DNA from 4 places in the Pseudodesulfovibrio thermohalotolerans genome. Region 2 is predicted to be linked to each of the others. Evidence: predicted binding sites of a transcription regulator. Region 2 holds the regulator's gene; each other region holds the start of a gene.
What was found. The regulator sigma-54, encoded in region 2, starts transcription at its own class of promoters, with help from an activator protein. The targets are predictions, from matches to a motif close to CTGGCACGGNNNNTGCTT.
Positions count from the first base shown of each region.

Region 1 (8,050 bases), 1.8 Mb from region 2:
GAACGCCGGGTGCAAGGCCCGGTACAGAACCACCGCGCTCACGCCCGCCGACGACCTTGTGGTTACCGGCGAGGTTCTCGACTTGACCCTGAATCAGACCGGCGTGACCACATACAAGGGCCGCGTGTCGGTTCGGATAGTGGTGTCCCGGAGCGGTAAAACCCTGCATACCGAGAAGTACACCAGCGAGGTGGAGGACGTGGTTGTGCCCGGCTATTCCTCCCAGGCCGACATCCTTGCCGAGGCCCTTCGCGGGGTCATGTACGAGGCCATCCCGGCCATTGCCGCGGCTGCCGAGAAATAGCCCGATTCCCCTTTCCTCCCGGTTCGCCGGGCCCAAGCCCCTTCGAGGAGCAAAGATGTTTGCCGACAAGGATATCTGCAAGCGCTGCGGCGCGTGTCTGGACGAGTGCCCCTTCGACCTCATCGTCGAAGACCGCGAGGGCTTTCCCAAGCTTCGCCCCGCTGCCAAGAAAACCTGCATCAACTGCGGCCATTGTGTGGCCGTCTGCCCCGTGGGGGCCGTGACGCTGCCCGAGATGCCCGTGACCGCCGGCCTGTCCCCGGCCCAGTGCGCCCCGTTCGACCGCGAGCTTAAGGTGACGCCCGAACAGGCCGACCAGTTCCTCAGCGGACGCCGCTCGGTGCGCACCTACAAGGACAAGGTCGTGCCCGGCGAGGTCCTGGAACATCTCTTTTCCGTGTCCGGGTTCGCGCCCAGCGCCAAGAACGGCCAGCCCGCGCGGTGGATCGTCACCCGCACGCCCGAGGCCACCCGCCGCCTGGCGGGCATGACCGTGGACTACATGGCCACCAACTCGATCATGCCCGGCGTGGTCAAGAACTGGGCGCGCGGCGTGGACAAGATTCTCCATGGCGCTCCCCACGTGGCCGTGGCGCACGCCCCGGAGGACGGTTTCAACCCGGCCGAGGACTGCGCCCTGGCCGCTGCCTACCTCGAACTGGCCGCCCACGCCCACGGCCTTGGCGCCTGCTGGGCGGGCTTCCTCATGGAGGTGGCCGAAGGGTGCTGCAACATTCGCCGTGAGCTGGGCATTCCCGAAGGCCACGGCGTCTATGCCGCCCTGATACTCGGTTATCCGAAGTACCGCTACAAGCGAATTCCCACCCGTCGTCCCGTGGAAATCGGCTGGCTGGATTGATAGGAACCTTTTCCCGGAGCCTGTCCCGGGCACGGAGAAGGCGAAATTCCATGAGAAAGGCCCCGCTCGAATAATCGAGCGGGGCCTTTCTCGCGCGTCCCGTCGGCTAGATGTCGAGGAGCGCGGCCTTGATGTTCTTTCTCCCGAACTCGCGGGCCCGGGATTCGTCCCACATGAAGATGTCGATGCGCTGGTGATAGCGCTTGTTCATGAGGTCGTTGATCTCGAAGATGCCGTAGCCTTCGATGCGGACCTTGCGTCCGAAGACCCATCCCTGATCGAAGAGGTCGCGGGACACGGCGATGGTGCCGGAACGGACCTTGCGCATGGAGGCGGCGATAAGCGGGTCGTCGTCGCACTGGTCGGTGGACGGGTTGTAGGCGGTCACGGTGACCGTGCGCACCGGGGATCGGTTCTTGGCCTTTTGGAGGAGGCGGGCCTCCTCGACCAGTATCTTGCGCGCTTCGGCGGTCTTCTGGACCAGCTCAAGGCGGTGGGTCAGGTCGTCGATTTTCTGTTGTTTCACGACGACGACTACCGCCAGGATCACGAGGGTCGCACAGAGGACCGGGGTGAAGGTGTAGTTGAAGAGTATTCGCATATAGGGATTGCTCCGTTGTCGTTTTTGGTCCGTGGCATATAATGATCGGAAAATAACTTGTCAACGCCAAAACCTTTTCGATGCAAGACGTGGGCCTTTCTTAGCTAACATATTGAATTTAATTATGATGTATGAATATCGTTCTTGCGATCAACCGGTGCCGTCAAGAAAGCGTTTCATTTTTTCAACAGCTTGGGAGACTCCGGTTTTTTCGATGAAATTATTTCTTGATATAGAATATCGCTTTCAATATAGTGTCAACGAAACGATAGCTATTTTCCTAATTTTATCAAGGATAATAATGGATTCGACAATGTTTAGAATGCTCCCCGCGTACAGTGGGGATGCCTGCCTGCTGACCACCCGCCGGGGGACATATCTTTTCGACGGCGGGATTTTGTGTGGAGATTTGTCCCGAATGCTGCGTGAGCGACGGGTGGGCAAATTGCGGGTCGCGGTGTGCACATCCGCGTCGCCTGAGCGGCTCGGCGGCATTCTCGATCTCATGGAGAGCGGGTATCCGGTGGGCGAATACTGGCTGCCGGACAGCCTGCGCGTCCTCGCCGCAGCGGCTCGCGACTTTGATGGCGGGTTTCCCGACTGGCTTGTCCGGTGCGGCTGGCCGGTGCCGGTGGAGGCGTCCTTTCCCATGCCCAACACCATGCCCCCGGTTCAGGAAGGTCATCCGCTGACCGCGTGCGCGGAGCTTGCCCTGCTCGGGACGGCCGCCTGCACGGGGCGGCTGCCGGTCGAACCTCGGCCGTTGGCTCCGGCGGAGACGTTCCCGGCCGTGTCGAGGATGCTATTGTCTTCCTTGGCGGAGACCGGGAACGGCGGACTGCTGCAACTGTGTCTGGATGCCCTGGGCAGGGACGAGAAGCGGAATCTCCCGGCAAGCGCGGTGCTTTGCGGCAGGCTGCTGGCCAATCGCGCGGAGGCGTTGCCTCCGTCCACGCACCGGGTGGCCCGGCAGGTGGGGATGACGTTTGCCCTGGCCGTCATGGCCGAGGGGTTGCTGGCGCGGGGCGGTATCCGGGTGCGCTGGTTCCGGCAGACGGGACGGCTTGAGGAGCACCTGGTGCCGAGGCATCCCGTCATGTGCCTGAACGGCGTGGAAGCGGCGGACAGGGGAGCGGAGCCGCGCCGGATGTCGGCGGCGTCCTTGCTCCAGGCGGCCAGACGCATTTCCGTGCCCGGGGCCGGGCTGGTCTTCCGCTATGGCGACGCGGATTGCGGCGTCCTTGTCTGCGGCAACTCCAGGCTTTCCTTTTTGGGACGGCGCGGAGTTCTTCCACTTGCCCGCCCCACCGTCATAACGGCCCCGCAACTGGGATCCCCCGGCGGCGAAGGGGCATACGGCCGCGTGCGGTCCGCCGATCCCGGGGCCGACGCCTGGGTGCGCGCAAAGTGTTTCCGGTCCAGGCGGGTGGCCGAGGGGTTTATGCGGCAGGCGGTCCGTTATTGCCTGTGCAACTGTAGGGACCGGACCCTTCAGGAAATTCTGCTCGTCTTCGATCGAGGCCGGTGGCGTCGGCTGGCCGGAGGCGTGTGCACCTGCCTCTGATCCGCTGCGGGGGCGGGCGGTCATCCCGGCACGGGCGACCCTCTTTCCAATTCGTCTGCAAAATGGTATTATATATGTCTATATATTATTGGAGGGGAGCAATGATGCGGGATTTGTTCGATGCCGACCATTTCCTGGACAGCGTTGTCCAGGACAGGGAGCTGGCCGTTGACCTCGTCGAAGCCTTTATCGAAGACTGCCCGGAACGGCTGGCCGAGTTGACCGAGGCTCTGGCCGAAGGCGACGCCGACAGGGGACGCAAGTTGGCCCATTCGTTGAAAGGCATGTGCGGTGTGGTCCGCGCCGGGGTGTTGAGCAGGCTGGCTTTGGAAATGGAGTCGGCCGCGCAGAAGGGCGATTTGGACGGCGTGCGCGAAAGGATGGGCATGTTCACCGAGGGCCTGGCCCGGGTCATGGCGCTCATGGAAGATTTCAGGAAACACGGCTGAGTCCGGGACGCCGGGGCGAAAAAAAGGCCTGTCCGTATTGGACAGGCCTTTTTTCGTGTCGATAGGGGAGCGCTATTTCGTGGCCTCTCCGCCCTCGGGAGCGGTCTTGGCGGGAGCCTCGGCAGGGGCCGGAGCGGCTTCCGGAGTCGGGGCATCGGTCTTGGGCGCTTCGGGACGGGTGAAGTCCACCTGCACCTTGTCCATGGCGGCCACGATATCCTTGGTGATGTCAACGGTTTCGCTGGACGCGATGATGGCCTGCCTGCTCAGGATCAGGGTCAACCCCTTCTCCTTGCGGTAGTTGTCCAGGACTTCGTTGAACTTGGCGTCCACCAGGCCGACGACGCGCTGCTGCTCGGCGGTCATGGTGTTCTGCAGTTCGCCCATGGCCAGCTTGTAGGCGGCCACGGTCTCTTCGGTCTGGTCGGCCTGCATGGCCTTGTAGGCGGCTTCGGCTTTTTCCTGCAGAGGCTTGCCCATCTCCTGGAGGTGAGCCATGGCCTCGGTGGCCAGCTTGTTGTCCTTGAAGGCGGCTGCTTCGTCCACAACGCCTATCTTGACCGAAGGTTCCTGGTTGCAGGCGCTCAGGCCGAGGACCAGAGCCGCGACGAGGAACAGGGGAAGAATCCGTTTCATTGCCATATCTCCATTGTTTCGTTTGAAGTCGATTGGATCAAGAAGTCGCGCAAGACTACGCGCGCCGGGGATATCTGGCAAGGGAAACATCGGATAGCCTGTTGTGGCGGCATCGCCTGGGCCGAGTCGGGCGCGGCAGGAAGTTCCATCGTTCAGTTCGTCGTTTCCCCTTGGAAATATGGGGGATTCGTGCTGGCACATCCCTTGCTTTCAATCTCATCGAGAAGGCATCGGGAACTTCTTGCCGGGGAATGGGTATCCCTGCGGTTCCCGCGAGTCCGGCCAGCGCCGGATCGGAGGAAGTATGAGTTTCGGAAGTATGTACGTGGGCGCCACCGGCGTGGTGGCCCATAGCGAAGGAATGCAGGTCCTGGCCAACAACCTGGCCAACGTCGACACCATCGGCTACAAACGCTCGGACATTCTGTTCGGCGATCTTATCAGCCAGCAGGTGGCTTCGGGCGGTGCATTGTACGAATCCGGTTCGGTCCGCACCAGCCAGTTGGGCAAGGGCGTGGGCGTGTCGTCCATCCGGGGCGATTTCACCAGCGGAGCCCTGTCCGGGACCACCTCCGCCACTGACCTGGCCATCTCGGGCGAGGGCTTCTTCGGCGTCAACGATCCCTCAGGAACCATTCGTGGGGCGTCCCACTATACGCGGGCCGGGGATTTCCGTTTCGACAACGAGGCCTATCTGGTCAACGCCCAGGGGTACCGGCTGCAAGGGTTCGCCTATGACCGCGAGACCGGCGAGTGGTCGGGCAGCGTGTCCGACATCCAATTGCCTTACGAAGACGTGACCGTGGACGGCCAGACCGCCCGCGTGGTTCAGTCCTCGCCGCTCGCCACCTCTTCGGTGGAGGTCGTCACCCGGCTGGATCATTCGGCCCTGAGCCAAATCTCCGATGAAAACAATCCGTTTTTCGCCATGCTCGGGGCGTACGCCGCCAACGGGACCGATTCGGATTCCCCGTTCGGCGACGCGCAGCCGCAGTATTCCACGGCCGTGGACGTGTTCGACGAGAACGGCGTCAACCACGAAATGACTATCTATTTCGATCCGGTGTCCACGGCGGGACTCTCCAACGCCGTGCCCGGCTACACCTATTGGGAATACCTCGTCGCCCTGCCCGGCGAGTCGGACGGCTCGACGGCCAACGGCACCTCTGCGGCCGGATTGGCCGGGATGGGGGTGTTGACCTTCAACGACAGGGGCGCACTCATCAACCAGTCGGCTTTTACTTTGGACCTCGCGAACGCGTCCGGAGCCGGCGGCACGAGCCTGGGAGCCTGGGTTCCCGCCGAGTTCAGCGAGGACGGCCTGGCGCAGTTCAATTACACCTTCGCCAGCAACGGCGGGGCCGGGACCATTGCCTATGATTTCGGGGTCAACTCCGATACGGCGTCCTGGGCGGGCGGGTCCGTGGCCTCGGCCGCTGACATCGGGACGAACGCGAACCTGCTCCCAGAGATGGACTCCATGAACCGGGACGCCCGCGTGACCACCAGTTACGACCTGCCGTCATCCACCTTGTTCAGCCTTCAGGACGGTTACTCCTGGGGATATCTCAACTACGTCAGCGTGAACGAGGAGGGCGTGCTCAGCGGCCACTTTTCCAACGGCCAGACCGAGGAGATGTATCAGGTGGCCGTCTACAAGTTCAACAGCCCGTGGGGGCTCAAGCGGGACGGCGGCACCAATTTCGTGGCCACCGAGGCATCGGGCGAGGCCATCCTCGGCACGGCCGGGGACCGGGGGCGTGGGCTCATCAATCAGAACACCCTCGAAGAGAGCAACGTGGACATGGCCCGGGAGTTCTCCAACATGATCGTCACCCAGCGGGGATATCAGGCCAACACCAAGGTCATCACCACCTCGGATTCGATCCTGAACACCCTCATTTCCATCAAGCGCTGATCCCTTTCTCCATCGCATCACGGGGCGTTGTCCGGCAGGTCCGGGCAACGCCCTTTTTCGCGCCCCGCCTTGAATTTCCCTGACAAAGCGGATAGTCAGAACGTGATCCGCCAACAAGGAGTTTCACGTGACGGAGACAAGCGACGCCCGCAGCCGGGAGGCCGTCATGGCCCTGGTCCGGGAGGTGGAACAGGAAGCCCCGGGCGGGGCGGAATCCCTCTACATGGCCGCCATGCTGGCCGATGCGCCCCTGCCCTACGATTTTGCCCTTTCCGTGGAGGGCACCATGCACAATCCGGCCCTGGTCAACCCCGCCGCCGCCTTTTTCGCGGCCACGGCCATCATGACTCCGCTCATCGATCGCGGATTGGTCTTCGCCGATCCGGACGCCCAGGTATTCACCCTGCCGCCGGATGTGCGTGAGATTCTGCGCGCGGGCATGGACCGGCAACAGGCCGCCGAGTGGGCCGGGCGGGCCGTCTACGCCCTGAACCTGTCCCTGCCCGACGCCGAGCCGCAAAGCCTGCCTGTCGTGGAATGGCTTCTGCCCCATGTGCTGGCCTGCCGGGACCTGGCGGCCGACCTCGGCGTGAACACGGCCGCCGCCAACCGGGTCCTGCATCAGGCCGGATTCACATTGTATTACGGTCAGCGCCACAAGGAAGCCGCCGGACTGCTGGAAGCGGCCATGGCCGTCGACGTGGCCCTCAAGGGCGGCCATCATCCGGACATCGCCGCCGACCTGGAAGGGCTGGCCACGGTCTATCAGGCCGGAGGGAATTTGGCCCGCGCCGAAGCGACCTTTTCCGCCTGTCTGGACCTGCAACGCGAGATACTCACCGAGAACAATCCGTCCATGGTCCCGGTGCTGCACGGTTTGGCCATGGTCCGACAGGCGCGCGGCGACCTGGCCGGGGCCGAGTCCGCCCTGAACGAGTGCCTGGCCGTCCTGCGCGCATCCGGGGAGGAACGCCACCCGGCCGCAGCCTCCTGCCTGCACAATCTGGCCCTGCTCATGGATGCGCTGGACCGCCCCGAGGAAGGGTTGCGCCTTGCCCTGGAGAGTCTGGGCATGACCGTGGACCTGTACGGCGAACACCATCCCGAAGCCGCCGCCGGGCACAATCTCGCCGGGCTGCTTTTCGAACGGCTGGGCAAGGGGCCCGAGGCAGAGGCGCATTTCCGCAAAAGTCTTTCCATTCGCAGCCGGACTTTTGGCGAGGACCACCCCGAGACCGCCCAGGCATTGTGCAATCTGGCCCTGTTCCTGGACGGGCGGGGCGCGGGCGAAGAGGCCTTCGACTGCTTCGAGCGCGGCTTCGCGGCCTATGAGGCTGCTTTGGGACCGGATCACCCCTACATGGAGTCCGCCCTGGACAATCTCGTCGCCTTTCTGGAACGGACCGCGTCGTCGGATTCGCCCCTGCGGGAGCGGGCCGAAGCGCGGCTCAGGCTGATCGTGGAAAAAGCGGGGCGTTGATGGAGCCGATACTTGCCGTCGGGTTGGGGGAAATCCTCTGGGACGTGCTGCCCCATGCGCGTCTGCTCGGCGGCGCGCCCGCCAATTTCGCCTATCAGGTCAACGCGCTGGGCGGGGCCGGGGTGCCCGTGTCCCGCGTGGGCGACGACGAGCTTGGCCGAGAGGCTCTGTCCCTGTTGGTTCGCAGGGGAGTGAACATCGACGCCGTGTCGCTTGACCCGGAGCATCCCACCGGCACG
Region 1 is NZ_CP120635.1:3,854,659-3,862,708, forward strand. Features, by position in the region: gene LF599_RS18090 (hypothetical protein) at 1-304, shown strand, start outside; gene LF599_RS18095 (nitroreductase family protein) at 360-1,163, shown strand; gene LF599_RS18100 (3D domain-containing protein) at 1,270-1,764, opposite strand; gene LF599_RS18105 (hypothetical protein) at 2,078-3,328, shown strand; gene LF599_RS18110 (Hpt domain-containing protein) at 3,430-3,777, shown strand; gene LF599_RS18115 (OmpH family outer membrane protein) at 3,850-4,413, opposite strand; gene LF599_RS18120 (flagellar hook protein FlgE) at 4,718-6,331, shown strand; gene LF599_RS18125 (tetratricopeptide repeat protein) at 6,459-7,811, shown strand; gene LF599_RS18130 (carbohydrate kinase family protein) at 7,811-8,050, shown strand, end outside.
Region 1: the regulator sigma-54 is predicted to act here: its motif matches at 4,606-4,623, upstream of LF599_RS18120 (flagellar hook protein FlgE).

Region 2 (8,050 bases):
CGTTCCGAGGTGGATCTTGCCGACGATCTCAAGAAGAAGATCGCCTTGTTCTGCGACGTGGACCAGGACGCCGTCTTTACCTGCGTGGACGTGGATTCCATCTACAAGGTGCCGCTGAAGCTTTATGATGAAGGCGTGGATCAGAAGATCGCGATCCTGCTGAAGCTGCCCGCCAAGAACGCCGAGCTGGGCCCGTGGGAGAAACTCAACGAGACTCTTTCCAACCCCAAGGGGGCGGTTAAAATCGGTATTGTCGGCAAATACGTCGACCTGACCGAGGCCTACAAGAGCCTGCACGAGGCGCTGATTCACGGTGGTGTGGCCAATGAGGTCAAGGTGGAATTGGAGTACGTCAACTCCGAGAAGGTCACTCCTGCCAACGTCGAGAAGAAACTCAAGGGACTGGACGGCATTCTGGTGCCCGGCGGCTTTGGTTCGCGCGGCATCGAGGGCAAGATTCTGTCCATCAAGCACGCCCGCGAGAACAAGATTCCCTTCTTCGGCATTTGCTTGGGTATGCAGTGCGCCTGCATCGAGTTCGCCCGCAACGTCATTGGACTGGAAGGCGCCAACTCCGAAGAGTTCGACAAGGCCACCCCGCATAATATCATCTACTTAATGAAGGAGTGGTACGACTTCCGGACCAAGAAGACCGAGACCCGCTGCGAGGAATCCGAGAAGGGCGGCACCATGCGTCTGGGCTCCTACCCCTGTAAGCTCAAGAAGGACACCAAGGCCTACGAGGCTTACAAGACCGTGAACATCGATGAGCGCCACCGCCATCGTTTCGAGTACAACAACAAGTACATCGCGCAGTTCGAGGAGAACGGCATGGTCCTGTCCGGCACGGCTCCCGACGAGTCCCTGGTGGAGATCGTGGAACTGCCCAACCATCCGTGGTTCCTGGGTTGTCAGTTCCACCCGGAGTTCAAGTCCAATCCCATGAAGCCGCATCCGCTGTTCCGGGAATTCATCAAGGCGGCCAAGGACGAGAAGGCCAAGAAGTAGTTTATGGCGGATCTTTATCAAGTCAGCAGGTCCGGCCCGTTCATTCTGGCCGGACCCTGCGCCATTGAGAGCAGGGAAATCGCCCTCGAAACGGCCGACGTGCTCGCCGGACTGGCTTCGAAGCTGGATATTCCCATTGTCTACAAGAGTTCCTTCGACAAGGCCAACCGGACCTCGGTAACCAGTTTTCGCGGCCCCGGTCTGGAGAAGGGGCTGGACATCTTGGCCGAGGTGAAGCGGACCACGGGGTTGCCCGTGGTCACGGACATCCACCATCCCGAGCAGGCCGCGCCTGTGGCCGAGGTGGCGGACGTCCTGCAGATCCCGGCGTTCCTGTGCCGCCAGACCGATTTGCTGGTGGCCGCAGCCGAAACGGGCAGGGTGGTCAATGTCAAGAAAGGGCAGTTCCTGGCCCCTTGGGACATGCGAAACGTGGTGGACAAAATCCGTTCCGTCGGCAACGACAAGGTCTGGCTGACCGAACGGGGGTCCACGTACGGCTACAACAATCTGGTCGTGGACATGCGCTCCATTCCGCAGATGAAGGCGTTCGGCGTTCCTGTCGTCATGGACGCCACCCATTCGGTGCAGCTTCCCGGCGGATTGGGTGGCGCATCGGGCGGACAGCGGGAATATGTGTCCGTTCTGGCCTCGGCTGCCGTTGCCGCGGGTGCGGATGGCGTGTTCATGGAAGTTCATCCAGCCCCGGACAAGGCGTTGTGCGATGGTCCCAACAGCCTGCCGCTTGCCGAGGTGGAAAGCCTTCTGAAAAGACTTTTGGCCTTGTGGGAGATCAATCGTGGCTGACGCGACCGCGCTCGCGCGGAAGATCAGGCTGCTGGTGCTCGACGTTGACGGCGTGCTCACCGACGGCGGCCTTTACTATGGCGAAGATGGCCTGCTTATGAAACGATTTAACGTGCAGGACGGTCTCGGCATCAAGATGGCCCAGGCCGTCGGCCTTGAGATCGGGGTCATCACCGGGTTGAACCAGGCCCCCGTGGAGAATCGCGTCCGGGAACTGGGCATCAAGTTCTACTACGCAGGCCACCACCACAAACTCCCTCTGTTTGAGGAAATATGTGAAAAAGCCGGGGTCGATCCGAGCGAGGCCGCCTTCATGGGCGACGATTGGATTGATTTGGCCGTTATGAAACGCGCGGGGCTGGCCCTTTGCGTGCCCAACGCCGTGCCCGAGGTGGCCGAGGCCGCCGACTGGATGTCCACCCGCAAAGGCGGGGAGGGCGCGGTTCGCGAGGCTGTCACCTTCATCATTGAAGCCCGGGGCCTCAAGGAAAAAGCCCTCAATTACTGGGTGGACTAGATGAAAGGCCGTCCGGCTCTGATTCTTCTCGTCATATTCGCTTTGGGGCTGCTTTTAGGCGTGGGCGTCAACGAACTCTTTCTTTCCGATCCTATTCTGGAGCCGAAGGAAGACGTTGAGCGCGCCCCCATATCCCGTGAGGCCATGTTCGCCGACGCCGATATTTCGGCTGAGGACATCGAATTGGTGCAGGGCAAGCAGGGAAGTCTGAATTGGAAGCTCCTGGCCAAAAGCGCGAAGTACAATCAGGAACTCGGTATCATTGCCGTGAATTTCCCGCAGCTCACCGCGTTTTTCGGCGATGACCGCCAAGAGGTCTATGTGCAGTCGGAGCGTGGCGAGGTGGATCAGGAGAATGACAACCTCACACTGTACGACAGGGTCAGCGGCCGCTTCGGCGATTTGGCCTTGGATGCCCAGCAGCTTGATTATGTGGGGGCGATAGGTAAGGTGTACCTCAAAGGCGGCGTCTCGTTGCGCCGTTCCGACATGATCGTCCAGGCCAAGGCCCTGGAGATCGATCTTGTCACGAGACAACTGGTGGCCGCAGGTGGCGTGGAAGCGTTGCTGGCCCCCGAGGGACTGGTTGGAAGTCCTTTGCAAGACGACAAGGAATAAGACGTTGCTGAATACGGTTCGCCAAACGGTTATTTTGCTGATGCTGGTTGTGCTCCTGATTCCGGCCGGGGCGATGGCCCAGGACTGGGGCGAGGTGTCCGAGGCTACGGTCAACCTCAACGTTCGCAAGGAACCCGCTCCGGGCTCGGCTCATGTGGTCACGCTGACCAAAGGGCAGCGGGTGAGGACCGACTTTCCGCAAAACGGCTGGGTGGCAGTATTCGAACTCGATGAAAAGGAACGCGACCTGTCCAAAGCCATCGGGTATGCCAACGCCAAATATTTCAAAACAGTACAGGTGAAGAAGGCCGAACCCACGCCGGCCGCCGCTCCGCAACAGGATTCCGGCGAAGGCGAGGTCAAGGCGCCCGTGGCCGAGACTCCGCCGCCCGCATCCGTTCCGGTGAGTGTCGATCCGAGCCGTGCGCCGGTAAAGATCACCTCCGACCGCATGACCTATGACGAGGCGGGCAAGGTCATTTCCTTCGAAGGCAACGTTGTCGCGGTCCACGGCGAACTGACCCTTTGGGCCGACAAACTTTCGGCCTACCTTTTGGCTGACGGACAGAGGAAATTCTCGGCCGACAGCGTTGAGCGAATCGTTGCCGAGGGCAGTGTTCGAGCCAAGAAGGGCAACACCGAGGGAACCTGCGGCAGACTGACCTATCTGGTCGGCCCGCAGCTTCTCAAGATGGAACAGAATCCCAAGTTGCAGGACGGCCCCAATTCCCTGACGGGCGAAGTCATCAATTTCCATATCAAGGACGACCGGTCGGAGGTCATAGGCGGCGAGCAGCGCGTCAAGGCCATCTTCATGACCCCCGGCAACATGAAGGTGCAATAGCCATGGGCGAAGGTCTGCGCGCAACCAACCTGTCCAAGCGGTACGGCCAGAAAGAGGTCGTGCATGGCATCAACATCGAGCTCAACTCCCGGGAAGTCGTCGGCCTGCTTGGCCCGAACGGCGCGGGAAAGACCACGACGTTCTACATGCTTGTGGGCATCGTGCAGCCCAATACCGGGGTGGTCACCCTGGATGGGCAGGAGCTTACGGACAAACCGCTGCACGAACGCGCCCGGCTTGGGGTAAGTTATCTGCCGCAGGAAAGCTCCATCTTCAAGAAGCTGACCGTGCGCCAGAATTTGGAGATCATTCTCGAACAGACCTCCATGACTTCCAAGGAGCAGCGGGCGAGGGCGGATGAATTGCTTGAGATGTTCACCATCACCAAGCTGGCGGATCAGGCGGCCATGTTTTTGTCCGGCGGTGAGCGGCGCAGGCTGGAGATTGCCAGGGCGCTTATTCTCGACCCGCAGTTCATTCTTCTTGATGAGCCATTCGCGGGTATCGACCCCATCGCGGTCATCGACATCCAGGAAATCATCTCCGTACTCAAGTCCATGGAGATCGGTATTCTCATTTCCGACCACAACGTTCGGGAAACTTTGAATATTTGTGACAGAGCCTATCTCGTTTACGAAGGTACGGTCATTCTTGAAGGGGCTCCGACCGATATCGTGAAGTCCAGCCGAGCCCGGCAGATTTATCTGGGCGAAGATTTCCGGCTCTGATTCACCGCCCACATCTTTTTTTAGCTTTCTCGATTTACACTGTACCCAAAGGTTGGTACACTTTTTTCATACCATAATATATTCGATTGATTGCGAATAGAAACAGGATGTTATCACAATGGTGTTGCATCCTTTAATTCGTTGTGGCATAGTTCAACCGAAAGAAATGGCAAGCCGAGCAAAAAAAATTTCTTTATCCGGCAGCCGATAAACGCAACCCTAAGCGAGTGACGAATCATGGGATTGGAACTTCGACAACAGCTCAAGCTCTCACAGCAACTGGTCATGACGCCCCAGTTGCAGCAGGCCATCAAGCTGCTGCAACTCTCCCGTCTTGAACTGTTGGAGACGGTGCAGCAGGAATTGTTGGAGAATCCTTTCCTGGATGAGACCGAAACCGAAACCGAGGTATCGGACAAGTCCGAGGTTCTGACCGAGTCTCAGGCCGAAGAGGAACTGGTCCGCAATGCGGATTGGGAGAACTATCTCGGCGAATTTTCCTCCACCTCCAAGCAGGCGTTGTCCCGCGACCTGGAAGTGCCTGAGGAGGGCGTTTCCTTTGAGGCGCGGTTGGCTTCCAAGCCGTCCCTGGAAGGCCATCTCAATTGGCAGATGCGGCTTTCCAGTTTCAGCGAAAGCGAGCTTGCGATTGGTGATGTCATCCTCGGCAATCTTGATTCCAACGGCTATCTCCAGGCTTCCATGGAAGAGTTGACCGCCATGGTTCAGGCTTCCGAGGAGGAGATTGAGAGCGTACTCACTCGCATTCAGCATCTCGATCCCGTCGGGGTGGGCGCGCGCACTCCGCAGGAGTGTCTTCTGGTTCAGATGGAGGTTCTTGATTACGACGACCCGATCCTGGTGTCCCTCGTGCAGGACCATCTGGAAGATCTGGAAAAGAACCGCTACAAGCCCCTTGCCCGCAAGTTCAAGATTTCCATGGAAGAGCTCAAGGAGTATTTGGATCTTCTCCAGACCCTGGACCCCATGCCGGGCGCCAATTTTTCCAGCACTGAGCCGCACTATGTCAGCCCTGATGTCTTCGTCTACAAATACGGGGAAGATTTTGTCATCATTCTTAATGAAGATGGGATGCCCCGTTTGCAGATGAACACCTTCTACATGGACTCCATGAAGGGGGCGGCCGACAAGGAAAAGGAATACTTTCAGGAAAAGATGCGCTCCGCCGCGTGGTTGATGAAAAGTCTGTACCAGCGGCAGCGAACCTTGTATAAAGTAGTTGAAAGTATTGTCGGTTTTCAAAGAGCCTTTTTCGAGGAAGGCGTAACAAAGCTCAAACCCCTGATCCTCAAGGAGGTGGCTGAGGATATAGAGATGCACGAGTCCACCGTGAGCCGGATCACTACCAGCAAGTATGTTTCGACTCCTCATGGAATTTTCGAGTTGAAGTTCTTCTTCAACTCGGCCCTGGACCTCAATGACGGTTCCCAGGTGGGTTCGGAGAGCGTCAAGGCGCTCATCAAGCAAATGATCTCGGAAGAAGACACGAAGAAACCGCTCAGTGACGAGAGAATCGGCGAAATCCTCCAGGAAAAGCTGGAAGTGAATATCGCCAGGCGCACGGTCGCCAAATACCGCTCGGCCATGGGCATTCCTTCTTCTTCCAAACGCAAGCAGTATTTCTAGATTCTGCTTGCCGCAAACGCAACCAGGAGGCAGCGTATGAACATCAGCTTCACTTTCAAGAATTTCGAGCCTTCCGATCACCTCAAGGGGTACGCGGAAAAGCGTTTTGAAAAGGTAGCGAAATACGTTTCCGATGCGGAAGCAGATCTCCAGGTCAATTTGTTGGTCGACAAGTTCCGCCACAAGGCGGATGTGATCCTGAACTCGGATCGCATTCATATCTCGGCCTACGAAGATTCTGAAGATATGTATTCGACCATCGACATGGTCCTGGACAAGCTGGAAGCCCAGCTCCGCAAGATGCGGGAAAAGATGAAGAACCGCCCCAGACAGGCGCGTCCCAATAAAATGGCGCAGATGAACTACCTGTCCTTCGAGGAAGGCGGCGGTGCAGCTCCAACCATCGTTGGCTCCGACGCATACGAGCCCAAGCCCATGTCCGTGGACGAGGCCGCCATGCAGTTGGATGCCCTTGAAAATGAGTTCCTGGTGTTTCGCAATTCGGAGACCGAAGGCGTTAACGTCATATACAAGAGAAAAAACGGCGATTACGGACTGATCGACCCCGGTAACTAAGCATGAAACTCAGTGATTATCTGGCGAAGGAGCTGATCCTTCCCGAATTGCAGTCCGAGAACAAGTCGGACGTATTGCATGAACTAGTCGCCCCCTTGGGCGAACAATATCCAGAGATGGACACGGACCTGGCGGTCCGTGTCCTTCTCGATCGAGAAAGACTCGGATCCACCGGGATCGGCGATGGCATCGCCATTCCGCACGGCAAGCTTGAGGACTTGGAGAAGGTCATCGTTGTCGTGGGCCGCAGCCTGAAAGGCGTGGAGTTCGAGGCGCTCGATCACAGCCCCTGCAACATTTTCTTCCTGGTGCTCGCGCCGGAACAGGTGGCGGGTATGCATCTGCGCGTTCTGGCTCAGATATCCCGTCTTCTCAAGGACGAGGAATTCCGCAAGGCTTTCCTCACGGCTGAAGATACTGAGGCTCTCTGGACTCTCCTCAAAAGCGTCTAAACCGATGGGTGTGCACCGATGACGTCGAACAATTCCTTTCCCGTGGTCATCGTTACCGGACTCTCGGGTTCCGGCAAGAGTACGGCTCTTCGGGTTTTCGAAGACCTCGGCTTCTTTTGTATCGACGGCCTGCCGTCCGAAATGTCGCCCAAGCTGGCTGACCTTATTCTCAAGTTCGATACCAAGTATCGGGGGCTTGCGCTAGGCATGGACCTGCGCCAGCTCGAATTTGTGGACGGATGGGCTCAGGCGCTGGAAGGTTTTCGAGAACTCGGCATCACCCCGCAGGTCCTTTTCCTTGAGGCAAAGATGGCTGAGCTGGTCCGTCGTTACGCCACGACCCGTCGGCCGCATCCGCTGGAGTATGGCAATCTCGGGTTGGAACAGGCTTTGGAGAAGGAGAAACAGCTTCTTGAGTTGGTGCGTTCCCAGGCCGCTTTGGTTCTGGATACCACGGACTATTCGATCCATGATTTGCGCCGGGTCATTCAAACAAAATGGTCGGCCCTTGAGGACGTGGGCATGGGTATGCGGGTGCATATCATCACCTTCGGCTTCAAGTACGGCGTGCCCTCCGAGGCGGATTTGGTCTTTGACCTACGTTTTCTGCCCAACCCCTATTTCGACAAATCGTTGCGTCCCATGTCCGGGATGGACAAGGCCGTATCCGATTATGTCCTCAACAACCCCGCCGGAAGTGGTTTCATCAAGCGGTTTCATGAATTCCTGCTTTATATCCTTCCCCTTTATGCAGATGAAGGGCGCTACAGGATAACCCTGGCGCTGGGGTGCACCGGAGGCCGGCATCGGTCGGTATCCGTTGCCGAGTCGGTACTGGCGACACTCAAGGAAA
Region 2 is NZ_CP120635.1:2,069,467-2,077,516, reverse strand. Features, by position in the region: gene LF599_RS09880 (CTP synthase) at 1-1,008, shown strand, start outside; gene kdsA (3-deoxy-8-phosphooctulonate synthase) at 1,012-1,815, shown strand; gene LF599_RS09870 (KdsC family phosphatase) at 1,808-2,332, shown strand; gene lptC (LPS export ABC transporter periplasmic protein LptC) at 2,333-2,950, shown strand; gene lptA (lipopolysaccharide transport periplasmic protein LptA) at 2,991-3,794, shown strand; gene lptB (LPS export ABC transporter ATP-binding protein) at 3,797-4,522, shown strand; gene rpoN (RNA polymerase factor sigma-54) at 4,760-6,169, shown strand; gene hpf (ribosome hibernation-promoting factor, HPF/YfiA family) at 6,206-6,745, shown strand; gene LF599_RS09840 (PTS sugar transporter subunit IIA) at 6,748-7,197, shown strand; gene rapZ (RNase adapter RapZ) at 7,216-8,050, shown strand, end outside.

Region 3 (8,050 bases), 1.5 Mb from region 2:
GCAGCGCGAGGGATCGGACAATACGAAAGTATGCATTTACTCATGCCTCCCCGCTTCTTTTCCGTAATGGGTATGAAGCAGCTTGTGGGAGCGTTCTCCCAACGGTTTCTGAAGAAAATTCTCATACAGCGCCTTGACGGCCGGATTCCGATGCGCGGCCCTGACCGGCAGCTCCCGATCGTGGTCGTGCAGCCCCTTGCGGCGGCGCGCGACGGCATCGGCCACGTCAACGCCCGGAAGCAGCTTGGGCTGGCCTCCGCCCGCCACGCAGCCACCCTCGCAGCACATGACCTCCACGAATTCGAAATCGGCGTTGCCCGACCGGACGGCCTCCAGAACAGGCGCGACATGGGCCAGGCCGGACACGATCACGCCCCGGACCGTCTTGCCCGCGACTTCCACCGAGGCGCGGAACACGCCCGGCTCCTCCTCGCTCTCGACAAAAGCCACGCCGCTCTCGTCCACATCCTTGCCGGACGTCACCGCAATGGCGGTGCGCAACGCGGCCTCCATCACCCCGCCGGACGCGCCGAAGATGGTCCCGGCCCCGGAATAAAGCCCCAGAGGGGCGTCGAACTCCTCCTCCGGGAGACTGTCCAGGTCGATGCCCTTCTCCTTGAGCATGGCGGCCAGCTCGGTCACGGTCAGCACCGCGTCCACATTGGCGAACCCGTCGTTTTGCATCTCGGGCCGCTCGGCCTCGCCCTTCTTGGCCGTGCAGGGCATGACCGCGACGCTGGCGATCTCCCCGGCGGTCTTCCCGACCTGGTCCGCCCCGTAGCTCTTGAACAGCGCGCCCGCCATCTGCTGCGGAGACTTGCAGGAGGAGAGATGCGGAATCAGGTCCGGCCACGCGGTCTCCACGTGGCGCACCCAACCCGGACAACAGGAGGTGAACATGGGCAGGGTTCCGCCGGACTCCATGCGCTGAAGCAGTTCCGAAGACTCTTCCATGACGGTCACGTCGGCCGCGAAAATCGTGTCATAGACATAGTCAAAGCCCAGCCTGCGCAGAGAGGCGGCGAGCTTGCCCGGCGAGAGGGTACCGGGCGCCTTGCCGAACTCCTCGGCAATGGAGACCCGCACGGCCGGAGCGCACTGGACCATGGTGGTCTTCTCGGGATCGGTCAGCATCCCCGCGACCTTTTTCCTGTCGATCCGAAAATTGGCGGCGAACAGGGGGGCGGTGTCGTCTTCGGCCAACCCCCGTTTGCGCAACATCTCCGGCAGCAGCTCCGCCCCGTCGTCAAAGGGCGACATGAAGGCCGCGCACGTAAGCACGCATTGGCCGCAAAGCACGCAACGGGACGCGTCAATGGTCTGGGGCTCGTTGCGGCGGCCGACAATGGCGTCGACCGGGCAGACGTCGGCGCACCTGCGGCAGCCGGTACACAACATCGGATCTATGGAAACAACCTGGGTAGACATGAACCTTACACCTCCTCGTAGGTCCGGCTCAAAGCCAATGCGGCTTCAAAATTGCGGCGTCGTTTGACCTCGATGGGGTCCACCAGGGTCAGCGCCTTTTCCGGGCAGGCGTCGACGCAGGCCGGACCGCCCTCGCGCCCCCGGCAGAGATCACACTTGCTGGCCAGACTGGCGGGTTCGTATCGAACGCCTCCCGGAGCCGAAGGATCGACCACCCGACGCATGGCGGGTTTGCCGCGTTTCCAGACCTGGGCCATCTCCATGGCTCCCACCGGGCAGACCGCCAGGCAGGTCTTGCAACCCACGCAACGATCCTCCTCCACCTGCACGCCCTCGGTGGTGTGTATGATGGCGTTGTTCGGGCAGACCTCGGCGCAGGGCGCGTCCTCGCAATGCCGGCAGCCGATGGGGACGCGGACGTTGTTCACGCTGGTCAGGTACAGACGGGGAGACAGGGGAACCTGGAGGCTCCCCACAGACACTCCGCCACGCTGATGCGCGGCAGAGCAGGCAAGTTCACAGACGCGGCAGCCTATGCACTTGGAGGCCGACACAAGGATAAAGGGGCTCAGGCGAGCGTGCATGGTATGGATTCCTCTTTCAATATCGGAGTCGCTTCCGGAGCGTTGTCGATAGCTTTTCGTATGGTCACGGCGCAGATCTTGAGCTGCGGCGTATCGGTTACGGGGTCGGCGGCCGAGGTGGTCAGGATGTTGGCCGGGGATTCGGAGAAATGGAAGGTCATGAAGACCAGCCCCCTGCGGACCCGGCTCGTGATCCAGGCCTTGCCCCGGGCCTTGCCCCGACGGGAAGCAACCTCGACGATATCGCCGTCGGCGATGCCGTATCGTGCGGCGTCGTCGGGATGAATTTCCACCAACTCTTCGGGCCACGTCCCTTCCAGGCCGAAACAACGCCTGGTCATGGTCGCGGTGTGGTAATGGGCGACGACCCGGCCGGTGGTCAGTATCAGCGGATAGTCCGCGTCCACGGGCTCGGCTGGCTCGATGTGGGGGAGCGGGACGAACTTGCCCGGCCCGCGCATACACCGTCCCACATGCAGGATCGGCGTTCCCGGATGATGCTCGTCCGGGCAGGGCCATTGGATGCCTCCGGCCTCCAGCCGCTCGTAGGTTATCCCGGCATGAGTGGGCGTGAGCGAACGCATTTCGTCGAACACGTCCCCTGCCCCGGCATACCGCTCGGGCCTGCCCAGCCGCGCCAGGAGTTCCGCCAGGATTTCCCAGTCCGGGCGGCTGTCCCCCACGGGCGGAACGGCCCGGCGCACCCGCTGGACCCGCCTCTCGGTGCTGGTGAATGTCCCGTCCTTTTCCGCGAAGCTCGCGCCGGGCAGCACCACGTCGGCAAGCTCCGCCGTCTCGGTCAAAAAGAGGTCCTGAACCACCAGGAAATCCACATGGCGCAGGCAGTGCTCGACATGGGTGATGTCGGGGTCGCTGCGCATGGGGTTCTCACCGAAAATGAACAGCCCTTTCAGCCGGTCTTCCCCGATGGCATTGAACATCCGGGGAATGGTCAGGCCGGGCGTCGCGGGGATTTCGACTCCCCAGGCCTTTTCAAAATCTGACCGCACGGCGTCGTCCGACACGTTGCGGTAGCCGGTCAGCACGTTGGGCAACGCCCCCATGTCGCAGGACCCCTGCACGTTATTCTGGCCGCGCAACGGGTTCACGCCGGTCTTGGGGCGGCCGACGTTGCCGGTCAGCAACGCCAGGTTGGAGACCGCCAGGACGTTATTGGTGCCGAAGATGAACTGGGTGACGCCCATGGTGTAATAAAACGTCGTGTTCAGAGACGTGCCGATGCACCGGGCGGCCTCGCGGATGTCGTCCTCGGGTATTTCCGTGATGGCGGAAACGGTTTTGAGATCGAACTCGGCCAGCTTCTCGCGGAAATCGTCGAAACCTTCGGTAGCCGCCGCAACCGCGTCCACGTCGGCAAGGCCCAAATTAAGAATCTCCGCCGCGATGCCCGAAAGAAGCGCGGTGTCGGTTCCGGGGCGCAGCCGAAGCCAGACGTCGGCCTGCCGGGCGAGATCGATCCGGCGCGGATCGATAACCACCAGCCTGGCCCCGTTGCGCTTGGCCTCCATCATGCCCAGCCCGATCACCGGATGACAGGCCGTGGTGTTGGAGCCGACCACGCAAACGCAGTCCCCCTCGCCCATGTCCCAGAGCTCCCGAATGGAGTTGGTCATGGAGCCGCTTCCAAGCGATGTGGCCAGACCGGCCACCGTGGGAGCGTGTCAGAGACGGGCGCAGTGGTCGACATTGTTGGAGCCGAGCCCTGCGCGGAATAGTTTCTGGAAAAGATAGTTCTCCTCGTTGGTGCACCGGGCGCTGCTGAAACCGCCCACGGCTTGCGGGCCGAACTCGGCCGCGATGCCGCCAAGCCGCTCCGCGACCAGGCCGAGTGCCTCGTCCCAGGAAGCGGGAACCAATTCGCCGTCCCGGCGGATCAGCGGAGTAGTCAGACGGTCGGGATGGTGAACGAAGTCGTATCCGTACCGTCCCTTGGAACAGAGAGCGCCCTGGTTGACCGACGGTTCCGGTCCGGCCGAGACGCTTACGATGCGATCGCCGTCCACGTTCAGGGACAGGGCGCAGCCGACGCCGCAATATGGGCAAGTGGTGGAGATATGTTGCATGGCCCCCCTTAAGCACGGGGCGTGCCAACAAAACGAGCCTGCGCGTCAAAAAAAATAACCTGTAATCCCAGCACACTGACTGATTCGAAAAAATGCACCCCCTAGCCGGTTGCACGAAATTGCGCGCAATTACGTCTGCAAAAAAATAAAATTGCGCGCAATTAATCGTACCCCGATTGCACTCCAGTTGGTCGCGAATCGCATACCCCCGACAGCCGGATTTCCCCTTCCCGGCCGGAAAAACCGTTACCAGGACGGAACACAGAGAACAGCCCATGTTTCCGATCGGGAACACTTCAGCTAGGCCGGGGACTTCCGAGAAACACACAAGTACATCTATTTCAGTCTGTTAGGAAAGCAGACTCCGCTGGCACACATGTTGCCTTTATGAAAGCATCATTTCGCAGGGAGGACTTATGACTATCGATTCAAGGACAATGGACGGGACCGACGTCCAAAAGGCATTCATCAACGAGGTGTTGGAGAGCCTTCCGGGCATTCTGCTCGTCATCTCGGTGGCGGTATTCGCCCATTTCGCCGCGCCGCTTCTGCTGCGGTTCGAATTTTTCAAAACGTACCTGACCATCAAGGACTTCATCCTGGCCATTCTTGTGGGCATCGCCATCCGCAACACCGTGGGCGTGCCCGGGATGTTGCAGCCCGGATTGCGCTTCTCCACCATTCTGACCAAGACCGGCATCGTCGTCATGGGCGCAAAGTATTCCCTGGCGGGCCTGGTCACGGTGGGCGGGCAGGCCCTCGGCCTGATCTTCGCCTTCCTGTTCGGCTCGGCCATTCTGCTCATGTGGATCGGCAAGAAGCTGAACGTGTCCCCCTCGCTCAGCGCATGTCTGGCCGCAGGCCTGTCCGTGTGCGGCGTTTCCGCGACCATCGCCGTGTCGCCCGCCGTCAACGCGAAGAAGGAGGAGATGGCCTACTCCATCGCCGTGGTCCTCATGTTCGGCCTGCTCGCCCTGGTGGTCTTTCCGCCCCTGGGCCGGATGCTGGAACTCAGCGACGCCCAGTACGGCGCGTTTGCGGGCGTGGGCATCATCAACTCCGCCCAAGTCCTCGCCGCCGGTTTCGGCTTCAGCGACGGAGCGGGCGTGGTCGCGGGTGTGTACAACATCGGCCGCGTCCTGTTCCTGCCCTTCGTGGTCCTGATGCTGACCATCTTGGCGTGCCAGCGCGAAACCACCACCTCGCGCGAATCCATCAACAAGTGGCAGATCATCGTCTCCAAGTTCCCGGTGTTCGTGCTCGGCTTCCTCGCCATCGTGCTCATGAACACCGCCGGAATGATCTCCGCCCCGGCCGCAAAGACGGCCAAGGTGTTCATGGAATGGGCGTTTCTCCTCGGCTTCGCCAGCATCGGCCTGACCACCCGCCTGTCAGACCTCAAGGCCGCGGGCCTGACCGGAATCGTCGTAGGCTTCACCGTGGCGTCGCTCAAGGCGGGCCTCGCGCTGATCGCCGTGCTGTATTTCATCAACTAACCACAAAAGGACGTACACCATGACCAAGTACATCAAGCGACTTTCCTCCAGCCGCAAGCAGGACCTGATGGTTTGCCTTCTCGGGATCGGGCTTGTGTTAATCGCCATCGCGATCAACGGCTGAGGCAACACGGATCGCCGGGACCGCGCCGTTGTCGGCGCGGTCCCGGACTCATCATCGGAGGCACACATGGACAGCATCCTTCTCGCAACGACCGGCGAAGCCCACTGCATGCGCGCGGAAGACTACGCCCTCAAATACTGCGCGCTCAACAGGACCTCCCTGGACATCATCCACGTCGTCGAGGACAACCTTTCCCACTACGGAATGATCGATTCCCTGGCCACCGAGGGAGACCGGCGGGACTTCATCGCCTACTCGCAGAAGGTGGAACGGCCCGAAGTCGAACGCCGCCTGGCCCGGATCACGGGAAAGGCCGAATCCATGAACATCAATTATCGGCTGTACATCGAGTGGAAGTCTCCCTTATATTGCATCCTCAAGCACATCCGGCACGTCAAGTCGCAACTTCTGGTGGTGGGAGGCAGGAAACGGAGGCACAACCCCTTCAGCCTGGTCCGCTGCCTGAGCCGAAAGGCGTCCTGCGAAGTCATGCAGGTGCTCTGACGGCAACGGGACAAAGGGAGCAATGTCCGGCATCATACGATTCCTCATACTCATTCTGGCGGTCCTGTCCGCCCCGGCCCTCGCCGCGCAGACGCCCCAGCCCCCGCTCAGGCTGGGCGTCATCACACTCAACCATCCGTTGATGATGTACCGGCAGTACCTGCCGTTCACCGACTACATCACCGGACTGAGCGGCATCCCCGTCGAGCTGGAGCTGGCCAAGGATTACGCGTCCATCATCGCCGACCTCCTGAACGGCAAAATCGACATCGCCATCCTCGGCGGGCTTTCCTATGTTGAAGCCAGAGAATCTTCGGCCGACGTCACGCCCCTGTGCGCGGTACTCTCCAGGGACCACACGCCAACGAGCCGAACCGTCATCTTCACCGTCAAGGGCAGGAGCGACCTCAACGTCCTCGCCGATCTCAAGGGAAAATCCTTCGCCTTCGCCTCGCTCCACTCCACGGCGGGCTACCTGCATCCCCTCTGCCATCTCGGGAATCGCGGCATCGCCAAGCAGGACTTCGGGGAAACGAAGAACCTGCGCACCCACGACGCGGTAATCCGGTCGGTGCTTCGCGGCGCATACGACGCCGGGGCCGTCTCGGAATCCACATTCCGCGAGTTCGCCGGGGATGGACTCAAGGTCCTGGCCGTGACCGAGCCTCACCCGGGATTCGTATTGGCCGCCCGCCGGGGGAACATCCCCGAAATCGACCGTCTGAAACGCACCCTGCTCGACATGGACTACGCCTCCCCGGACATCCGGGCGCGGTCCGCCAAATGGAGCCCCCTGCTCCGAAACGGCTTCGCGCCTGTCTCGGACGCCGACTACGACCCGATCCGCGAGATGCGGAACTGCGCGGCCCGGTTCGGGTACCGGAGGTAGCCGCCATGTATACTCCCGGGCTGCGGTTCAGGTTCATCGGCATTGTGCTGCTGTGCATCATCGGCGCGATCACCACCACCGCGCACTACATGCTCAAGGACGAGCAGACCCTGCTCGTGAACAGGGCGAGACAACAGGCCATGTCCCTGGCCAGGGCGTCGGCCATTCTCTTCACCAACACGTTCATCTTCGAAGAGCTCGACATGCTCGACGAGAACGACATGGTCGACTACATTTCCTATTACGTGGACGACGTCATGCGGACCGACCCCCGCATCCTGGCCTTCCGGGTCCTCGACAAGCACGGCCGCACGGTGGTGAAGCGGGAAACCGGTGCCTCAGGCGGTGATGCCTACGCGCCCCCGGCCGGTCCGGGCGAGGATATTCGCGAGATCGGACAGGGAGCCGACGCGCTGCTCGCCGTGACGATCCCCCTGTCCATCGAGTCGAAAAACTGGGGATGGTGCAGCCTCACCTTCTCCATGGAGGACATCGAACGGGCCAGGATTTCCTCCCGAAACGACATCATCACCATTTCCGTGACATGGATTCTCTTCTCCCTCCTGGCCGTGGGAATCGCGGTGGAGTATCTGGTCAAGTCCTTGCACAGTCTGTCCGACGCCATGGAACGGTTCACCGTGAACGAGGATTTTTCCAAGCCCTTCCCGAGCCTCCCGCCCAGGGGTGACGAGATAGGCCAGTTGCAGCGGAGCTTCGAATGGATGATAACGCGGCTGCGCAACGAGGAGCAGACGCGGGCCAGGACCAAGGAAAAGATGTTTCACACGGAGAAGATGGCGACTATCGGCCAGCTCACCGCGAGCATCGCCCACGAGGTGAACAACCCGCTGGGCGGCGTCATGCTCTGCTTCAACAACCTGCTCAAGGGCAAACTCGACGAGCAGGAGCGCGAACAGCACATCGAAGTCATCAATTCCGGG
Region 3 is NZ_CP120635.1:594,543-602,592, reverse strand. Features, by position in the region: gene LF599_RS02785 (4Fe-4S dicluster domain-containing protein) at 1-36, opposite strand, end outside; gene LF599_RS02780 ([Fe-Fe] hydrogenase large subunit C-terminal domain-containing protein) at 37-1,428, opposite strand; gene LF599_RS02775 (4Fe-4S dicluster domain-containing protein) at 1,434-2,012, opposite strand; gene fdhF (formate dehydrogenase subunit alpha) at 1,997-4,096, opposite strand; gene LF599_RS02765 (YeiH family protein) at 4,513-5,592, shown strand; gene LF599_RS02760 (universal stress protein) at 5,783-6,220, shown strand; gene phnD (phosphate/phosphite/phosphonate ABC transporter substrate-binding protein) at 6,243-7,109, shown strand; gene LF599_RS02750 (HAMP domain-containing sensor histidine kinase) at 7,115-8,050, shown strand, end outside.
Region 3: the regulator sigma-54 is predicted to act here: its motif matches at 4,464-4,481, upstream of LF599_RS02765 (YeiH family protein).

Region 4 (8,050 bases), 1.4 Mb from region 2:
AAGAATTTCGTCGGCCTGGAAAACTACATCGACCTGTTCACCGGGTTCCTGGGCAGCGGATTCCGCCAGGATTTGGTCAACGCGGTCTATTATTCGGTCATGCTTCTGGCCGGGGCCGTGGGGCTCGGCATGTTCATCGCCATCCTTCTCGATCAGAAGCCCAAGGGCGAGGACGTGTTGCGGACCATCTTCCTCTATCCCATGTCCCTGTCCTTCATCGTTTCAGGAACCATCTGGCGGTGGCTGCTCGCGCCCCAGGGCGGGGTCAATGTGTTGCCCAAATACTTCGGCTTCGACCCCCTGAACTTCAAGTGGCTGTCCAGCCAGTCGGCCGTGCTGGTCTTCAACTGGCAGGACATCCTGCGCATCCTGGTCTCCTTCGCCGCCTTCATTCTCATCCTGACGGGCGTGTACATGCTCCGGAAAGACCAGTCCAAGGCCATAAAACGATGGCTTGTTCCCGGCATCGCGCTCGGGGCCTTTGTCTGGCTGTTCGGCGACATCATCCCGAGCGCTCTGTTCATGGAGGAGGAGCATGGCTTCAACCTGGCGACGCTCGGAATCATCATCGCCACCATCTGGCAGTATTCAGGCTATACGATGGCCCTCTACCTCGCCGGGTTCAACGGCATTTCCCAGGACCTGCGCGACGCGGCCATGCTCGACGGCGCGTCCCAGGCGGGTTACTACCGGCACGTGGCCATCCCCATGCTCAAGCCGATCACCATTTCCGCGGTCATCATCCTGTCGCACATCTCGCTGAAGATGTTCGACCTGATCTTCGCCATGACCGGACCGGACAACGCCGCCACCGGCCACCCGGCGCTGACCATGTACCTGACGACCTTCCGTGCCAATGATTTCGCCAAGGGCGCGGCCATCGCCATCGTCCTTTTCCTTATCGCGGCCATGTTCATCGTGCCCTATCTCATAGGCCAGTACCGGCAGCGGGGGAGACGTTAGATGATTACCCGAAAATTCACCCTCGGCAGCGTGTTCCTCTACGGAACCCTGACCCTGCTCGCGCTCTTCTTCCTCATGCCCGCCTACATGGCGGCCGTGACCGCCTTGAAGATGCCTGCGGACATCAGCCTGCCCACAGCCTGGGAATGGCCGTCCGTCATCAACTGGTCCAGCTTCTCCCAGGCTATCGAGAAGTTGAAGCCCGATTTCATCAACTCCATCATCCTGACCATCTGCGCCACGATAGGGTCCACCATGCTCGGCTCCCTCAATGGCTATGTCTTCTCCAAATGGCAGTTCAAGGGGTCCGAGGTTATCTTCACGCTGTTCCTGTTCGGCATGTTCATCCCGTATCAGGTCATCCTGATCCCGCTCTTCCAGACGCTGCGGGCCATGAACCTCTACGGCGGGCTTCCCGGGCTGATCCTGGCCCACATCGTTTACGGCCTGCCCATCACCTCGCTCATTTTCCGCAACTTCTACGCGCAGATTCCCACCGCCCTCGTCGAATCGGCCAAGCTGGACGGCGCGGGCTTTTTCTCCATCTACCTGCGCATCGTCTTCCCCCTGTCCATTCCGGGGTTCGTGGTCACGTCCCTGTGGCAGTTCACCCAGATCTGGAATGAATTCCTCTGGGGCATTTGTTTGACCCGGCACACGGCCAACCCCATCACCGTGGGACTGGCCAATCTGGCCGGCGGACAGGCCGTGACCTGGAACCTGCCCATGGCCGGTTCCATCATGGCGGCCCTGCCTGTGTTGGCCATCTACATCTTCCTCGGGAGATACTTCATTCGCGGCTTGCTTGCGGGCTCTGTGAAGGAGTAACGGCCGGGCGCGGCTTGGGATAGCGGGGCATCTGCACATTTTTCCCGGGGGGCTTTCATCCTCACGTAGACGGCTACGCTGCGGTGAAAGCCCCCCGGGAGAAAATGCACAGCTCCCCCACTCTCCCAAGCCTATTCCTAGCACGGAGAGCCGTTGTCGGGTGCTGGAGCACCCGAATCGCTCCATGGGTGAAGATTAGGAAAATGACGGCCGGGGATTTTTGGCGCGGAGAGGTGCTGTCGGGATGACCGAGTCACGCCCGAGTCGCTTCGAGTCGCTTCAAGACGCAGGAAAACAAACTTCTCGTGTGGTCGAGCGGCAACTTGCGAAAAAGAAAATCCCTCCCTGTGTCCTTATCCGCAAAGCGGCATAAGAAGTTTAGGAAAAGAAGGGGATGGGGGTCCGGGGGAAGGGGAGGAAAGAACCCTTTTCAAAGGGTTTTTCCTCCCCTTCCCCCGGCCGCCGGAGGCAAAAAAAGGCCCGGACATTTATCCGGGCCTTTTCACTACCTTATCTACCGCTCAGGGTTGTCAATCGCGGTCTTCCTCGTCGTTGCGTTCGTCCTTGCTCTCCGTGATGTTTTCATCCCACAGTCCGCAACTGTGGTCTATGCAGGAGAGGCACGGTCCGGGGTAATCCATGTTGGGCATAGTGTCCTCCGTGGCTGGAGTATCGAATGGCCCGGCGTGAAGACCGAGCTAATTATACATGAGTATATGTGATAAATAACCACGTGAACGCGCTTGGCAAGAGCCGGTGGAGAAGAAAACGGGTCGCGGTGTCCCGGTGTCGCGGTGTCCCGGATCAGGCGTGTTTCCGGCAATAGTTGAGGAATTTTTGCGCCTCGACAAAGGCGGGGTTGATCTTCAACGCCTGTTCGAGGTTGTCCATGCAAGAGTCGCTGCTGCCTTTTTCGTAGTAGACGCGGGCGAGGTTGAAGTAGACGTTCTCGTCCGTGTTCACGATTTCCAGGGACTTTTCGTAGTAGCGGATGGACTCGTCGTAGTGGCCATTCTTGCGCAGAGAGATGCCGAACGAGTTGAACTTATTGCGGAACTCAAAGGTAAATGCCTCGTCCAGACCGAGCAGGGTGTCGAGGACCTTCTTGAGCTTGTCGAATTGTTTTTTCTCGGAATAGACCTCGCCCAGCCCGTAATTGGCGTCGATGTTCTTGTCGTCGATCATCAGGGCCTTGAGGAACTGCCGCTCGGCCTCGTCCAGGTTGCCCTTGGAAAAGGCCTCCTGGCCCATCTCGATCTTGCGTCTGAGGGTTTCCAAGGCCGGGACCGTATGCACGCGGTAGTAGGTCGGTTCCGGGGTGTACTGGCGGAGGAAATCCAGCTCGCCAAGGACGCTGCGCACTCCGGAGGGGACATGATGGGCGTTGAGGGGCTGGATTTCGAATTGCTCGGGAGAAAGTTGGCGGGCGTACCAGTATGTGATGTTGGCGTGACTCACCGAAGTGTGGCCGGTCCCCACGTCGGCTTGGATTTGCAGCGAGTACACGCCCAGAATGGCCGGATAGTCGTCCACGGCTCGAATCTCCATTGTTGATGGGTTTACATATCCTGAAATATCGATGGCCCCAGATTAGAGCAGGTTGAGGCTTATATCAATACCAATTATTGTTTCGAGTTGTGGGCGCAGAAAAAAAGGCCCCGGTAGGGGGCCTTTTGTCGTCGGACGTGTTGCGTATTATTCGCACGGCTTCCATGGTTCGTTGACCTTGCGGTCGAATCCCTTGAGGGGGATGGTCTCGGGAAGCAGAGGGCTTACGAGAGGAGTGAAGGGCTTGTAGTCGTATACCACCGCCACTTCAGCCAACTGGCAGGGCGCGCCAGGGTCGTTGTCGATGCCGTCGCCGTTGGCCGCCAGGTCGGGCCAGGAGCGGACCGTGATCTTGACGTTGGCCGAGTCCAGGGTGGTCAGTCCCGCTTGGGTGGCCGCGATGATGTCGGCCAGACGGGTGCCTTCGTCGGCTCCCCGGCCCGTGGCCGCGTACCGTGAACCTAGCTGGGCGGCCTTTTGCACCGTTACCCAGGCGTAGACGGCGTTGCCGCCTTCGATCACGGCCATCACCAGCATGAACATGATGGGCAGGATCAGAGCCGTTTCCACGGCGGCCAAGCCTCGGCGGGCGTTCTTTCTATTGTTGCGCATGGCTCAAAACCTCCCTTACAGCAGTCGCCAGCCGAGCTGCTTGCCGATCTGCTTGAAGATGTCGGGAATGTCGTACACGGACGGGGCGTCGAAGTAGTGGTCGTCGGTCCCTTCCTTGCTTGAGGCGATCTCCTTCATGAGCTGGATGTCGACGTTGTCCGAGGAGCCGAAGCGGATGGTGAAGATCTCGATGCCCGCGTCCTTGGCCGCCTGGGCCTCGTCGAGGGTTTCCTGGTTGAGGACGCCGCCGTCCTCGCAGTGGGCCGTGTCCACGCCCATGCCGTAGTAGGCGTTGGTCCAGTAGACGTTGGGCCGATAGGTGGCGCGGTAGGGACCGCCGCACTCGCCGTCCTCGGTGTCGCCGTCGGTGAGCACGATCATGATCTTGCGGAAGTCTTCCTTGCTGCCGGCCTGGGTGAAGGGCGGTGCCGGGGTGAGGAGGTTCCGTCCCCACTTGATGCCTTCCGAGATGAGCGTGCCCGAGGCCGCGCCTTGAGCGGTCTGGGAATTTATGGACTGGATGATTTCGTTCTTGTTCTGGCTGAGCGCCTGTACGGTCGGGATGCTGGAGCAGGTGTCCAGGGCGATGCTGTATTTGTAGTAGTACGGCAGGGCGTTGTATTCATCCATGAAATCTTCGTGAATGCCGTTGTTGAGCGAGCCGTCCGCGTTCTGGCAGCCTGCGGAATGGCCGTCCACGTCGGCGCCGAGACGAATCTTTCCGCGGAAGGGAACCAGGCCGACCTTGGTGTCGGGCGATGCTCCGTCGGGAATGAGCAGGTCGGTCAGTTCGGCGGAGGCCTGTCTGACCAGGGTGATGGGCGTGCCGCGCATGGAGCCTGAGTTGTCGATGACAAAGACGACTTCGAGCTTGTTGAAGCCCGCCACGGCGCTGGCCTGAACTTCCTGGTCGGCGAGTCCGAGCACTTCCATGAGGAGCATGTTGACCGTGGCCCGGGCCGTGACCTTGACGCTGCGGATTTCGGTGCCCGCCGCGATGCTTGTGACCTCGGCGCTTTCCATGTTGGCGGCGACCATGTCGTTCACGGCCTTGTTGACGATGCCCTTGGTCAGGTCGGGGTCATAGGGCAGTTGCAGGCTCCCGGCGAGCGCGCCCGCGTCGACGGCGGCCTGGAGCTTGGTATGGGTCATGTACATGTTGCCCATGTCCACGGCGATGCCCGCCACTCCCAGAAGGATGGGGAGCAGCAGGGCCATGATGGCGCTGGTGGAGCCCCTGCGGGATTCCCTAGGGAAGCGGCATGGTTGTCTGCGCGACGAGCGTAAACGGCTCGTTGTCGCCGAACATGCCTTCTCCGCTTTGCGATCCGAAAATCTTGTAAACATAGGAAACCTCTACTGTGACGGTGTTGTCGACGGGGTCGGTGGTCACGTTGGTGGACACGTCTTCGGGGTCGAAATCGGCGAGCACGGCGGCGACGAGGCTCTGTACGTCGGCGGTCTCGCCTTCCATGAGCACGTGCCGCGCGCCCTCCCGGCTGGCTTCCACCAGCGAGGAGTATGTGTGCATGGCGTTGCCGCCCTCAATCAGAAGCAGGATCAAGAGCAGCACGACGGGAAGCAGCAGGGCGAATTCCACTGCGGCCATCCCCCGGCGTCTTTCTTCTCTCTTTCTCATTCCCGTTCTCCTTCATTCCAAAATTGGCCCGGCGTAAGCACGGGTATCCGGATCAAAGCATTGTGCGTGCCAAGGTGCGAGGAGAAAGGGGAACAATAATGTTAATAATTTGTTTTAAAAGGATAAAAAAGTTTACGGAAGGGGTGGATGGGCGTATGGACGGAGACTGAGCGGTTCATGATATCTATTTTTTGTGGATAATCGTCCCCGATTCCTGTAGGGTTCCGGCACGCGGGGGAGAATACCATCAGGGAGCAGACCTGTGGGCGAAAGAATTCTTGTGGTCGACGACGACCGTGCCTTTCAGGGCATGTTGGTCGAGGCGCTGGTCGAGAACGGCTATGCGGTTGAAACCGCGGCCAGCGCGGAGGAAGGCATCAAGAAGGCCGGGACAACCGCCTTCGAGCTGATATTGCACGACATCCAACTGCCCGGCATGTCCGGGCTCGAAGCCCTGCGTCATCTGGCCGATGTGGCCCCCGGCGTGGACGTTATCGTCATGACCGGCTTCGGCTCCAAGGAGACCGGGATAACGGCCATGCAGCAGGGAGCCTATGATTATTTCGAGAAGCCGTTTTCCCTGCGCGAGATGGCCGTCGTGGTCCGCCGCGCCCTGGAGAAGCGCCTTCTCCAGACGGAGCTGGCCGAACTCAAGCGTCACGGCGGTTCCAGCCCCCTGAACAACATCATCGGGCACAGTGCGCCCATGATGGGGGTCAAGGAGCGCATCAGCAGGGTGGCCGAGCTCAATGCGGACGTGCTCATTATGGGCGAGACCGGCACCGGCAAGGAGCTGGTTGCGGACACCATTCATGCCCTGAGTTCCCGGGCAAAATCTCCGTTCGTCAAGATCAACTGCGCGGCCATTCCCGAAACTCTCATAGAATCCGAGCTGTTCGGCCATGAAAAAGGGGCCTTTACCGGGGCCACGTCCATGAAGCAGGGCAAGTTCGAGCTGGCCAAGGGCGGCTCCCTTATGCTCGACGAGATCGGCGACATGCCGCTGCATCTCCAGCCCAAGCTTTTGCGCGCCGTGGAGCAGAAACAGGCCGAGCGCGTGGGCGGGGCCAAGCCCATCCACTACGACGTCCGCATCATCGCGGCCACCAACCAGGAGCTGGAGGAGCGCGTCCGGGATGGCGGGTTCCGCAGCGATCTATACTATAGACTTAATGTGGCCACCCTGATTTTGCCCCCCCTTCGCGAGCGCAAGTCCGACCTGCCGCAATTGGCCGAGTTCTTCCTGGACCGCGCCAATCGTCGGCTCGGCACGGATATCGCGGGCGTCTCGTCCGAGGCCATGGAAATATTCTTCAACTACGACTGGCCGGGCAACGTCCGGCAGTTTGCCAACGCCGTGGAGCGCGCCGCGATCTTCTGTACCTCCAACCGGATCACCCCGGCCGAGGTGGACCAAGCCTTTTCCAACGCTCGACCCGCCGCGGACAACGCCGCGTACCTGCCCACGGGCGAAGGGCTTCCCCTGAAGAAGGCCCTTGCGGAATATGAGAAGACCCTCATCCAGAACGCCCTGAGAGCGTGCGGCGGGGTCCAGACCGAGGCCGCGTCCGCCCTTGGCGTGTCCGCGAAGAACCTCTGGAACAAACTCAAAAAACACGGCATCAATCCGATATTGTTCAAGAATTAGAATGTAGCCGAGTCTGTCCGCGCATTTTCCGTCTAGTCTGCCGCATAACGGCATCCACATTTTGTGGTTCGTCTACTCCCGGGAAAATCCCTCTTCGCAGGGATTTTCCCTTTTTTATGCCTTGAAATCAATGTGTTGCCAAAGTCTGCACAAGATGGTCCACTAAAAATAGATCAATTAACCTGTTGTTTTTAAAGGGATATCCAGGGGGTGAGCCTTCGACAATGCGTGGCGGTGGTCCACGATTAGTGGATTTGGCCCGTTGGAAGAGGGGCCGTGAAAGGGCCTTTGGAGAGCTGTGCGCAACAGTGTAAAAAATATTTCCCGTGATTGCAGTCGACTATGAACTTTTTTTCGACGCGGTTTTCGTTGTGGCACACGGGTTGCTGAATGGTGGGCGTGGCTGGTGCTGAAAGGCACAAAATTTCAAAAAGCAAAATTTGCAAACCAAGGAGAACGACAATGACGAAGCTGATGAACCTCATCCGTGACGAAGAAGGCGCAACCGCTATCGAGTACGGCCTGATCGCAGCCTTGATCGCCGCCGGTATCGTTACCGCCACTTCCGCCCTCGGCGACCAGGTGGTCTCCACCTTCGAATTCATTAAGACCAAGATGTCCGAGGCTACTGTCCAGTAGGTCTCGCGGAACAAAGCTAACCGTTTAACGGAAGCAGCCAGAGCAGCCGAACCGGGGCTTTCGGGATGGTCCCGTTAGCCCCGATTCTGTCTCCAGGGGAAGTGGGGACGGCAAGCGGCCAATCAGGCACCTCGGGGGAACCATGGATATTCTCATCATCATCGCGCTCGCGA
Region 4 is NZ_CP120635.1:708,133-716,182, forward strand. Features, by position in the region: gene LF599_RS03235 (carbohydrate ABC transporter permease) at 1-963, shown strand, start outside; gene LF599_RS03240 (carbohydrate ABC transporter permease) at 964-1,791, shown strand; gene LF599_RS03245 (tetratricopeptide repeat protein) at 2,596-3,333, opposite strand; gene LF599_RS03250 (TadE/TadG family type IV pilus assembly protein) at 3,487-3,951, opposite strand; gene LF599_RS03255 (pilus assembly protein TadG-related protein) at 3,967-5,298, opposite strand; gene LF599_RS03260 (TadE/TadG family type IV pilus assembly protein) at 5,201-5,590, opposite strand; gene LF599_RS03265 (sigma-54-dependent transcriptional regulator) at 5,853-7,238, shown strand; gene LF599_RS03270 (Flp family type IVb pilin) at 7,701-7,877, shown strand; gene LF599_RS03275 (A24 family peptidase) at 8,020-8,050, shown strand, end outside.
Region 4: the regulator sigma-54 is predicted to act here: its motif matches at 5,646-5,663, upstream of LF599_RS03260 (TadE/TadG family type IV pilus assembly protein).